Regions from separate parts of the Exiguobacterium sp. AB2 genome, predicted to be linked through region 4. Evidence: predicted binding sites of a transcription regulator. Region 4 holds the regulator's gene; each other region holds the start of a gene.
The links. Region 4 encodes Rex, which represses fermentation and respiration genes when NADH is low (regulators of the CRP and FNR family bind a similar motif). Its sites were predicted from a motif close to TTGTGAAATATTTCACAA; they were not measured.
Positions count from the first base shown of each region.

Region 1 (3,125 bases), on a different contig from region 4:
ACGCACGTCAAGGTCATGTTCCATCATGAGTTCGAGCACGTCGTCCGCACTCATGCCAGAGACGCCGATGACGGCCGTGGCATCGAACATGTAGGCGACCGAACCGCTCACACCCATATTGCCGCCGTTCTTCCCGAACGCGGCACGGACTTCAGACGCCGTCCGGTTGACGTTGTTCGTAAGCGTGTCGACGATCATCATCGAGCCGTTCGGACCGAATCCTTCATAGCGCAACTCGTCAAAGTTCTCTTCGTCGCCACCTTTCGCCTTGTCGATGGCGCGGTCAATGATGGCACGAGGGACGTTGTACGTCTTCGCGCGCTCGACGACGAACTTGAGCGCTTGATTCAGTTCAGGATCTGGCTCGCCTTGGCGGGCGACGATGTAGATCTCCCGACCGAACTTCGCATAAATCCGGCTCGTGTTGGCGTCTTTTGACGCCTTTTTCTCTTTGATGTTGTTCCATTTACGACCCATTGCATGTCATCTCTCTTTCCATAGTTCGATTGATTCACTGTCGATTATATAAGAAGCGCGGGACATTGACGAGTAAAAATCATCCCTCGCTCTTGTCCATCTTCTCGACAATCTCGGTCAGTGTCTTCAAGCTATCAATCAATCGTGCGGTCTCGTCCTCATCTAAAAAGGCGAGGCGATCTTCGAACAGGCGGCGGAACGAATCGCGTCGTTCCCGAAGGACCTGTTCGCCTTTCTCGGTCAATTGATTCCAGATGACGCGGCGGTCACGCTCGTCCGGCACACGGGTGATGTATCCTTCATCGACGAGTTTCGTGATGAGCGGCGTCACGTTCGGTGGGGCGATTGATAACGTCTCGCTAATGTGTCCGTTTGTGACGGCACCCTCGTCTTCAATCAACATCAATAGATGAAAATGAGAGAAGTTCAAGTTCGGGATTTGGGGCAAGTCCGAGCGGCGAAGTAATTTTCTACGAATCAATGGGATCAGTTTAACGAACTGATCGGCTGCATCTTGTCTAGGCATAGGTCTATTCACTTCCTAATCAGGTTCTACTTCCCATTATACACGAGTGGGGGACAGCTTGGACGACCAATCCTCATTCCGTGACATTTTGCACAGCGCTTCCGTCGCATCGTGGACATAACGTTTGTAAGCGTTTACATATCGTCTGTACCTTATTTTCATGAAAACGAATAAGATTTTACTGAGCATCATCTGAAAAAGCAATCCCTATCCTCATTCTTCTAAAAAATCTTGTGAAACAGTTCACATTGTTGTCACGCACAAAATCGGAAAATCGGTGTATTCTATGAATGTGAAGGAAAGCACAAACTCTTCTTGAACTAACTGATTGCCCCGTGCTCTCCATCAAGTCAGACTTATCAGCTCTCATTCATGAGGAGGAAACCAACATGGCAGTTAAAGAGAAAGCAGTAGTAGAGACATCAGCAGAACAGATGGTCGACACGCTCGTCACACAAGCGCATAAAGCGCTCGATACGTTGATGACGTTCGACCAAGAGAAGATCGATGCGATCGTTCAAGCGATGGCGCTCGCCGGACTCGAACAGCACGTCGCTCTCGCAAAACATGCATATGAAGAAACAGGTCGTGGTGTATTTGAAGACAAGATGATCAAAAACATCTTCGCGACAGAATATATTTACAACTCGCTCCGTGGCGAGAAGACGGTCGGCGTCATCGAAGACGACGAGCAAAACGGCATCACGTACATCGCCGAGCCGGTCGGTGTCGTCGCTGGGGTCACACCGGTGACGAACCCGACGTCAACGACGATGTTTAAAGCAATCATCGCCATCAAGACGCGTAACCCGATCATCTTCGGTTTCCACCCGTCGGCACAACAGTGTTCAAGCGAAGCGGCACGCATCCTTCGTGATGCAGCCATCGAAGCTGGCGCACCGGAACACTTGATTCAATGGGTCGAAAAACCGTCACTCGACGCGACGAAAGCACTCATGAACCACCCAGGCGTCGCCATGGTCCTCGCAACAGGTGGAGCGGCGATGGTGAAATCGGCTTACTCGACTGGTAAACCGGCCCTCGGTGTCGGACCAGGTAACGTACCTGCTTATATCGACAAAACAGCAAAAGTGAAACGTGCCATCTCGGACGTTATCTTGTCGAAAACGTTCGATAACGGTATGATCTGTGCGTCTGAACAAGCGATTATCGTCGACCAAGAAGTGTATGAAGAAGTGAAAGCGGAAATGACGGAACTCGGCTGCTACTTCTGCTCACCAGAAGAGAAAGCGAAACTCGAGACACTCGTCATCAAAACAGACTCATGTGCGGTCAACCCGGAAATCGTCGGGAAACCGGCAGCCTGGATCGCCGAGAAAGCTGGACTCAGCGTTCCGGCCGACACGAAGATCTTAATCGCCGAACTCGAGACGGTCGGTGCGACAGAACTTCTCTCACATGAAAAATTAAGCCCGGTGCTCGGTGCCTATAAAGTTCAATCGCGTGAAGAAGGGTTCGCCATCGCTGAGAAGATGCTTGAAATCGGCGGCCTCGGTCATACGGCAGCGATTCACTCGACAGACGAGGACGCCATTATCGCGTTCGGACTCCGGATGAAAGCTTGCCGCATCATCGTCAACTCGCCAACGGCACACGGCGGGATCGGTGACCTCTATAACGAAATGACACCGTCGCTCACGCTCGGTTGTGGGTCGTACGGGAAAAACTCCGTCTCTGAGAACGTGACGGCGAAACATCTACTCAACGTGAAAAAGGTGGCGAGACGTCGCGTGAACATGCAATGGTTTAAAGTCCCTGAAAAGATTTACTTTGAGAAAAACTCAGTCCAGTACCTTCAATCGCTCACATCGAAAAAACGGGCGATGATCGTCACGGATGAAATGATGGTCAAACTCGGATTTGCCGATAAAGTCGTTAAAAACTTGCCTGCTGGCGTCGAGTACCGCATCTTCGACCAAGTCGAGCCAGACCCATCCGTTGAGACGGTCATGCGCGGTGCTGAAGCGATGCGTCACTTCCAACCAGATATGATTATCGCGCTCGGTGGCGGTTCGCCGATGGATGCCGCGAAAGGCATGTGGCTCTTCTACGAACGCCCAGAAGAGAAGTTCTCGAACCTTCGCCAAAAATTCATGGATAT
Region 1 is NZ_JNAA01000018.1:23,346-26,470, reverse strand. Features, by position in the region: gene DI14_RS02365 (YebC/PmpR family DNA-binding transcriptional regulator) at 1-477, opposite strand, end outside; gene DI14_RS02360 (MarR family winged helix-turn-helix transcriptional regulator) at 557-1,003, opposite strand; gene adhE (bifunctional acetaldehyde-CoA/alcohol dehydrogenase) at 1,393-3,125, shown strand, end outside.
Region 1: a site for Rex is predicted at 1,235-1,252, ahead of adhE (bifunctional acetaldehyde-CoA/alcohol dehydrogenase). Genes of this name have one in related genera too.

Region 2 (3,125 bases), on a different contig from region 4:
GTCGGTGCCGACGTCTCAATCGATGAGCTCGCTTCGCGCTATGCGGTCAAAGATAACGTCACAAACTGCTTGTCGCTCGATGCCTCGCCGTACAAGCAGAACGTTTGAAAAAGTACGTGAAAACACCTTGCTTTTTCAATAAAAAATTGGTAGGATAATTGAGTATGCTTAGACTGTAAAGCAAAAGCACTTGATACAACATCAGTAAGATGGGAGTGAACGAAATGCGCGTTAAAATCACACTAGCTTGCACAGAAACAGGCGATCGCACGTACATCACGAAGAAAAACAAACGTAACAACCCTGAGCGCCTCGAATTGCGCAAATACAACCCACGTCTCCGCCGTCACACGCTTTATCGCGAAGTGAAATAATGAGACTGGCCGTCACTCATGTGGCGGCCTTTTTTTTCGAAAGGAGCGAGTGATATGGATGCGAAACAAGCACTCAGACGAGCGGTACATGCTCGGATTGCTGAATTAGCTAATCGCGATGAGGCCGATGCCGCCATCGTACATAACGTGATGAGACTACCGGAGTGGATCGAGGCGAAGGCGGTTGCCCTGACCCTCTCGTTCGGACTTGAGGTCGACACACGGCCATTGATTGAAGCAGCTTGGCAGGCAGGAAAAACGGTACTCGTGCCGAAAGTAACGACAGAGGGGCTCACGTTCCATCGAATCGAGTCTTATGATGACCTCGAACCTGGGGTCATGGGGATATTAGAGCCGACGACCCAACAAGTCGACGGTGACGTCGACTTATGCGTCGTCCCGGGGCGTGTGTTCAACCGCTCTGGCTACCGAATCGGATGGGGCGGGGGATATTACGACCGCTTTCTGGCGTCGTATGCCGGCCAAACACTATCCCTTGCCTACAGCGTCCAAGTGTTAGACGACATACCAATTGAAGCGCATGACATTCCGGTCGGAGTGATCGTGTCGGAAAGGGAATTGATTCGATGTTAGCCATATTTCTCGTAACCTGCTTGGTCGCCTATGCCGGATACCGGCTGAAGTCGCTCACGTTATCCGGTGCCGTATTGACAGTCGTAACGGGGACGGTGATTGGCTATGGTTTCGGCTGGTTCGGTCTCTATTTACTAGGCGTGTTCTTCTCGACATCTTCGCTCGCCTCGAAGTATCGTGCCGTCGACAAGGCGCCGGTCGATGAAATCGTTGAAAAATCCGGTCCCCGTGACTACGTCCAAGTGCTCGCAAACGGCGGAATTGGCATGTTAACCGCGCTCGCGATGGCATACACGTCGAATGAGGCATGGCTCTATGCCTACATTGTTTCGATTGCCGCAGCGACGAGTGACACGTGGGGCTCTGAGTTCGGTGTGCTCGCAAAGCGAAAGCCGCGCTCCATCCTCACGTTTCGACCGGTCGAACCGGGGACGAGCGGCGGTGTGTCACTATATGGGACGGTCATGTCGATTGTTGGAGCCGCCACAATCGTGTTGGCGACCTATCCGTTTATGACGCTCGATTTCGAAGTGACGCTCGCGTTAATCGCACTCGGGTTGATTGGTAGCGTCGTGGATACGTTGCTCGGCGCGACCGTCCAACGGAAGTACCGATGCCGGGTATGTGGAAAGCAGACCGAGAAGCAGATGCACCACGGAGAAGCGACCGAATACGTCAAAGGTTGGCATTGGCTCGGAAACGATGCGGTCAACTTCGCTTCGATTACGGCCGCCGCCTTGATTTGTTTTTTCGTCTTCGGATAAGGGTAGTACAGTGAATGAAGATGTTTCAAACGAATGTGAATTTCGTCACAATATCGCCAAAGTGAAAACGGTTTCTATTGTAGTGAGTATTTGTGAATGATGTTACAATCTTTATGTAACAGATATTACTAAAACATGAAACAGATTGTTCGAAGGGTGGAGAATCAACATGGAAACATTAAATCATGCAAAAGTAACACGCGTCGCGCTCGTCGGTGCCGGTGCAGTCGGTGCGAGCTTCGCATACCAATTGACGACAGCGAGCCTTTGTGAAGAACTCGTAATCATCGATATTAACAAAGCCAAAGCAGAAGGGGAAGCCATGGATTTGAATCACGGCGTCTCGTTCGCTTCTTCACCGATGCGTGTATGGGCCGGGGATTATGCGGACTGTGGGGAGGCAGATATCGTCGTGATCACGGCAGGGGCACCGCAAAAGCCGGGTGAAACGCGTCTTGACCTCGTCGAGAAGAACGCGAAAATCATGAAGTCGATGATTGGGGAAATCATGGCATCAGGATTTGACGGGATGATCATCATCGCATCGAACCCGGTCGACATCATGACTCACTTGGCATGGAAATATTCTGGACTTCCGAAACATCGCGTTTTCGGATCAGGCACGGTGCTCGACACGTCACGTCTCCGTTACATGCTCGGCGATTACTTCAACGTCGACCCGCGCAACTGTCACGCGTACATCATGGGGGAGCACGGGGACACGGAGTTCGCGGCATGGAGTAACGCCCGAATCTACGGCAAGTCGGTCGAGCAGTTGCTTGAAGAGAACGACGAATACACGTGGGAAGACCTTGAAGATATTTATGTCAACGTCCGTGATGCGGCTTATCATATCATCGAGCGTAAAGGCGCGACGTATTATGCGATTGGTCTCGGACTGCTTCGCCTCGTCAAAGCGGTGCTCCGGAACGAGAACACGCTTCTCACGGTCGGGGCCTACTTGGACGGTGAGTACGGGCTACATGACATTCATATCGGCGTCCCGGCCATCATCAATCGCCAAGGGGTGCGCCAAGTCGTCGAAATCGAATTGTCTGAAGAAGAGAAACAAAAGATGCACCATTCAGCAGACGTCTTGATGAAGACGATGCAGCCCGTGCTATAAGTGAACGAGAGAGTGCAGCCGGCTTCGTGCCGGCTGTTTTTTTGACGGGCATATAAGGGAGGTCTCCTTTTTGTCGCCGCTTCAGAATTGGATTACAATTATAGGGAAGGGAGGGGATTTCAGATGACGAGCTCATTTTGGGAAGACATCTATAAGAACGTGTTGGCGGGGGGGCGCGTCGAAGGGATCCTCGAGCCGTCTCGGGCGCTACTCTTGTTTGACACGAAAGCGGGAGACGTCTATCACCTGTACATAAGGACCGATAAG
Region 2 is NZ_JNAA01000032.1:18,296-21,420, forward strand. Features, by position in the region: gene DI14_RS04660 (1,4-alpha-glucan branching protein domain-containing protein) at 1-108, shown strand, start outside; gene rpmG (50S ribosomal protein L33) at 210-374, shown strand; gene DI14_RS04670 (5-formyltetrahydrofolate cyclo-ligase) at 429-968, shown strand; gene DI14_RS04675 (DUF92 domain-containing protein) at 962-1,732, shown strand; gene DI14_RS04680 (L-lactate dehydrogenase) at 1,902-2,858, shown strand; gene DI14_RS04685 (rhomboid family intramembrane serine protease) at 2,982-3,125, shown strand, end outside.
Region 2: a site for Rex is predicted at 1,766-1,783, ahead of DI14_RS04680 (L-lactate dehydrogenase). Genes of this name have one in related genera too.

Region 3 (3,125 bases), on a different contig from region 4:
TCGATAACTCGACCGGAAGTTTCTCGAGTCGCTCAAGATGACGCACATACGTCTTCTCTACGTACGGCGCCAAATCGACGTCAAACATCGGGAACGCCTGTCCGCCGTGTTGCATGTTCTGGTTCGCCTGAAGGATAATCGACGCGAGCGCCATCGCCGACCGAATGTCTTTCGGGGGCCGAATCGTCCCATGCCCGGTGTGGAAACCGTTCGAGAGCAAGTCCCCGAGCGGGATTTGACAACACGTCGTCGAGCCCGTCACGTAATAGTCTGCATCGTGAATGTATAAAAAATTATCGGCGACCGCACGTCGCGAGCGTTCGGACAACAAGTACGTCGTCGCGAGTTCTTTTGACACTTCCGAGGACAAGCGAGCCAGCTTCCCGAGCGGCGACTTGCCGTCCACGTTCGCGTTTTCTTGGACCAAATCCTGGTCAGGGAGGACACAGACATCTTCATACAATCGAATTAAATTCACCCTGCAACACCTCACTATATATTGAATCCATTCGCTGTAAACAGCGAACCAATCATCTATATATAGATTATGTCACGTTTGCAGGCATTTATGCGGGACGACTTTGTGACATCTTTATAGGGCAAACATGACAAAAAACAGCCGAACCCTAGGCAGGGACTCGACTGTTACGATTCGTGATATAAGTCATACTTCTTTAGCAGGTTTGACGATCGTTAACTCGACTTCTTCTGACTCTTGGGCTTCCCGCAATCCTTTCGCGTTCAACCACGTATAGATGGCCCCCATGAACAAGGCACCTCCGATGATGTTTCCGAACGTCGCCGGAACCAAGTTGTGAATCGCCCCGGCGAAACTAATTGTCTCTGGGTGCGGGACGACGAGCGTGAGCGCGAACAAGACGAAGTTCGCGATGACATGATCGAATCCTGAAGCGAAGAAGACCGCGACTAGGAAGATCATCGAGAAGATTTGCGCAAATTCATTTTTCATTTGTTTCGGCAAGAAAATCGCGAGGCAAACCATCCAGTTGCAGAAGATGGCACGGAAGAAAATCTCGACCGTCGTATGGTGCATCTTGCTCTCGACGACGGCGAACAACCAGTTGTTCATCCCAAGTTCTTGAATGATTCCGGTCGGGGCGAGCAATAAGGCGAATAAAATTCCGCCGACTGCATTCCCAACAAAGCACAATAACCAGACGAGCATCGTATCACTGAGCGTCGTATATCCGCGCAACGTCGACGTCGTGAAGTACATCGTATTCCCCGTGAACAGCTCAGCTCCCCCATAAATGATCATGACGAGTGCAATCCCGAACGAAAAGCCGCCAATGAGCGTCGTGAACGGCGAATCAAGCAGATACATGCCGTTGACGACTTTTAGTGTGAAGATGGCGGCGAACCCGATAAAGATCCCGGCGAGCATCGCCCGTAAAAAGTATTCCATTGGCCGATAATGAATCATGTGCGATGACGCCTGAGCTTTCTTCCGTAATGATTCAAGTGCATGGATTTCCATTGATGCCATGTCACAAACCCTTCTTTCTGTTTGAATGAACCTTTATAATAAGAACGAACATGTGAAATCATTAACAATATAAGCCCAAATCCAATAAATTGCAATCGACCTTGGACCATGTTGACACATTTTTCACATCGTAATCGTTTACATATGTCGGATTTGTGACGAAAAAAACGACCCTTCGCAAAGGGTCGTTCGATCGAGCTTATTCTTTGTCTTCAGACTTCTCTTCAGACTCTTCCGAAGATGCTTCAATTTCACCTTCTTGCGTAGTGTCTGTGTCTGCTTCAAGCTCTTCAAGTGATACCGGCTCATTGACCGATGCGATTTGAAGTTCGCCATCCGAGACAACCTCGTAGTCTTTGTTTTCTGGAATGTCCGCTACCGTCACCGAGTCACCGATGCCAAGTTCAGATACATCGAGTTCGATGCGCTGTGGGATGTTGGCAGGTGTGGCCGATACCGTGACTTTATAGAGCGTTTGTGCCAAGAAGCCGCCTTCTTTGACACCTTTCGCGTCGCCAACGAGCGTGACGTCCGCTTCGACTTCTGTTGCTTCGTCCATCTTCACGGCCATGAACTCGACGTGCTTATACTCGTTTGTGAACGGGTCAACTTCCGTCCCGTGAACGAGCGTGTTCACTTTCTTGCCGTCGATGTTGAGTTCGATCAAGGCGTTATCACCATGCTCACGAAGGATTTTACGAAGTGCCATCTCTTCAAACGCGACTGGTGTGCTCTCGACTTTATAGCCGTACACGACACCTAACACTTTGCCTTCTTTACGTAAGTTTGCACGGACCGAACGTGGTCGTAATTCTCGTTTCGTTACATTAAGCTTGTCTGCCATAATCTTTTCCCCCTACTGGTTGATCATGTCTACATCTTGAGGGTGAGGCAGTGAAAGAGCCACCTCTCAACCTCGATGCGTTGAGCGACATGTGTATAATGTTCCCACGTCACGCATCGGGTAAACGTTACAGACCGTTAAAAAAGATTACAACGTTGTCACATGACACGCTTGAACAGTTTCTCAAGTTCGTACGTACTCCATTTGACAAGGATTGGGCGACCGTGCGGACACGTGTAAGGCGACGCTGTCTCCGACAAGTCGTGAATCAGTTGGCGCATCATCTCGACGTTCAACGGATGGTTCGCTTTGATCGAACGTTTGCATGCCATCAAAATGGACGCCTCCTCGCGATATTTGGCAAGGTCAATCGAACGATCGCGAATCGCCATCTCGACTAAATCCCGAACCGTTCCTTCAAGGTCGTGTTGCGGATACCACGTCGGAATCTCTCGGACGAGGAACGTGTTCCCTCCGAACGGCTCGAGTTGAATCCCGGCCTCTTCTAAGAGCGGCAGCACTTCTTCGATGGCGAGCGCTTCTTGCTGGGTGAATTCGAGCGTGAGCGGTAACAGGAGTAGCTGGTACTCTTTCTCCGGGTTCCCGAGTTGTTCATAGAACAGTTCATACTTGATCCGTTCTTGCGCGGCGTGCTGGTCGATGACGTACATGCCGTCCTCGCCGCCACAGACGATATAACTCGCGTGTAATTGCCCGATGATGTCGAGCTCGGGGAGCCGCTCCGTCTTCTGTTTCATCGGGGTGGCCTCCGAA
Region 3 is NZ_JNAA01000018.1:68,481-71,605, forward strand. Features, by position in the region: gene DI14_RS02560 (anaerobic ribonucleoside triphosphate reductase) at 1-478, opposite strand, end outside; gene DI14_RS02565 (formate/nitrite transporter family protein) at 665-1,498, opposite strand; gene DI14_RS02570 (50S ribosomal protein L25/general stress protein Ctc) at 1,707-2,351, opposite strand; gene mutL (DNA mismatch repair endonuclease MutL) at 2,510-3,125, opposite strand, start outside.
Region 3: a site for Rex is predicted at 1,558-1,575, ahead of DI14_RS02565 (formate/nitrite transporter family protein). Genes of this name have one in related genera too.

Region 4 (3,125 bases):
AAAAAACCGCTCCGCAATCGGAACGGTTCACTCATGATTTTGTCGTGCGTCGCGCTTTGATCCAGTGAAAGATGACGACGCCAATATACGTGACGAGACCGACCACGTACAAACTGAAACCAATCATGATCCAGCCCAGCGCATCCCAACCGCGAACGAAGACGAGTCCGATGATACAAGATACGTATCCCACGACGAGCAACGTCAACGAGAAGACGAGTCTCCGCTTGAATGGAGACTTCAAAAAACTCAGCACGGCAATCAATAGCATCGTCGTCAACACACCGACGATGATGATTGCATCCCCGTAGTACTCCCAAACCATCGCTTCTCCCCCTGACTTATGTCTAAGTAGTTTCATCGTATCACGTGGGTCCAGCGTTTATCTTGTTGGTAAAAACATTTATTCCCAATCAAAAAAAGCATCGTCCCGTTAAGGAACGATGCTCCAGGCTGTAGACAAATTACTTGTCTGCAGCTTTTTTGTTTAAAGCCATGATCTAAGCAAACTATAGAACCGCTTGAAATAGCGATTTTCTGCGATGGCGCTATTGAAGAAAACGACAAAGTCATGTTTCAGTTCAACTGAAACATGACTTTGTCTACACTCTGAAGCATCGTCCCGTTAAGGAACGATGCTCACTTCTCATTCATCTGTTTCATCAAATCCATCTGTTCTTTCACTTGCGCCTCTTTCTCACGTCGGAGCACTCCGCGATACGTCACGCGTGAGATCGACAAACTGATCTCATACAAGAAGAAAAGCGGCAGCGACACCATGAGGTGCGACGTCAAATCCGGCGGTGTGATGAAGGCCGCGATGACGAACAAGGCGAAGTAGGCGTACTTCCGAATTTTAGATAAGAAATACGGCGTCACGACACCGATGCGCGTCAAGAACATCGTCACGACCGGCAACTGGAACAATAGTCCGAATGGAATCGTCAACTGCAGCAGGAACGTGAAGTAGTTCGACGCCCCGATGATTTGGGTCAGACCAAGGTCTTGCCCGAGGTCCGTCGAGATATCGAGGACGAGCGGGAACAGCCAATAGTAGGCGAACGCCAAACCGACGAGGAATAAAACCGAAATGATTGGAATGTAAGCGAGCGTCGCTTTCCGCTCGTTCGGATGCAGACCAGGTGCGACGAACGCCCACAGTTGATACAGTAGAAACGGACCGGACGCCACGATCCCGATAATGAACGCCATATTCAAATAAATCATAAGCGGATCCGCGACCCCAAAGGCGTTCAGTTCGAGCCCTCGTTCGACGAGGTCCGCCTGCAGATAGGCGAGCACGTATTTGACACTCGGCAAAGCGATAAGGAATAAGGCAAAGACGACAAATGCCGACAGCATCAGTCGTCTCCGCAGCTCTGTCAAGTGATCGGACAGTGCCCGTTCTTGATCAGGTTGATGGTTCATGGCTTATTGCTCTTTCTTCTCGATTTCTTTCTTGTCGTTCTCGTCGTGCTCTTTCATCATGCCGTTCGTGGCATTTTTGAACTCACGGAGCGTCTGTCCCGCGGCCCGACCGAACTCTGGCAATTTCTTCGGCCCGAAGAGAATGAGCGCGATGATGGCGATGATAAAAATACTGACGCCACCTGGGATACCGACGACGAGTGATGATTGTAGAAATTCCATTATTGATGGACCCCCTCAGCGGATGGATAGTGTTGCATAAAGTAAATGAGCGACTGGAGTTCGATCGACAAGTCGATATGATGGACGCGGACCGTGTCCGGCACCGTAAGTCGAGCCGGCGTGAAGTTCAAAATCCCTTTGATGCCAAAGCGGACCAAGTCATCGGCGACCGGCTGCGCATAGGCGGACGGGACCGTGAGGATGGCGACATCGATTTTGTTTTGCTTCATGATCTGTTCCATCTCATCGACGTGATGAATCGGGACACCGGACATCGTCGTGCCGACTTTTGTCTCGTCTGCATCGAACCCGACGACGATATGTGTGTTATTGTTTTTAAGGAAGTTATAGTTGACGAAAGCTGTCCCGAGATGACCGACCCCGACCAAGGCGACGTTCGTGATTTCGTCCTGGTTCAATGTCTTTCGGAAAAAGTCTAACAGATACTGTACGTTATAGCCATATCCCTTTTTACCGAGCGCACCGAAGTACGAAAAGTCGCGGCGAATCGTCGCCGAATCGACCTTGACCGCCTCACTCAGTTCGGCAGAAGAGACACGTTGTTTGCCTGATGAATGCAGGCTTTGGATAAACCGATAATATAGTGGCAACCGTTTGGCTGTCGCTTGCGGAATCTTTGGTTCGTTTTGACTCAACGGAAAGAGCCTCCTTTTTACGACACGTTACACACGAATCTGATTTCATACACCTTGATTGTAAACGAATTCACATGACCACTCAATGAATATACCTGAAAAGACTAAAAAATACAGTATACTAAATACAGAGAAAGGGGTTTTTTCACTTGATCCTATTGCAAGTCAACAACTTATCAAAATCATTCGGCGTCGAGCCGATTTTAGAGAACGTCAAACTCGAGATTCAAGAAGGTGAACGTGTCGCCCTCGTCGGCCGGAACGGTGCCGGCAAGTCGACGCTCCTCAAAGTCATCGCCGGGGAATATAACTACGACTCAGGCGACATCATGAAGCCAAAAGACGTCACGATCGGCTACCTCGCCCAAGACTCCGGGCTAGAATCGAGCGAGACGATCTGGAACGAAATGCTCACCGTCTTCACCGATTTAATCGAGCAAGAACAAACGCTCCGACGGATGGAGCAAGACATGGGCAGTGAACGCATCTTGAACGATGCGGACGCCTATGAACGGCTCCTCGCCGCGTATGACGAGGAACAACATACGTTCAAGGATCGGGGCGGCTATCAATATGAAGCGACGATTCGCTCGGTGCTCCACGGGATGCGGTTCTATCCGGACGACTTCGAGCGTCAAATAGACACGCTTTCGGGTGGGCAACGAACGCGTCTCGCCTTGGCGAAGATGCTCCTCCAGAGCCCGGACCTCCTCATCTTGGACGAGCCGACGAACCACTTGGACATCGAGACGCTCGCGTGGCTCGAGAAGTACTTGAGCGGCTATAAAGGGGCCGTCCTCATCGTCTCCCACGACCGCT
Region 4 is NZ_JNAA01000079.1:1,529-4,653, forward strand. Features, by position in the region: gene DI14_RS10605 (hypothetical protein) at 32-325, opposite strand; gene tatC (twin-arginine translocase subunit TatC) at 640-1,428, opposite strand; gene tatA (twin-arginine translocase TatA/TatE family subunit) at 1,432-1,650, opposite strand; gene DI14_RS10620 (redox-sensing transcriptional repressor Rex) at 1,650-2,306, opposite strand; gene DI14_RS10625 (ABC-F family ATP-binding cassette domain-containing protein) at 2,456-3,125, shown strand, end outside.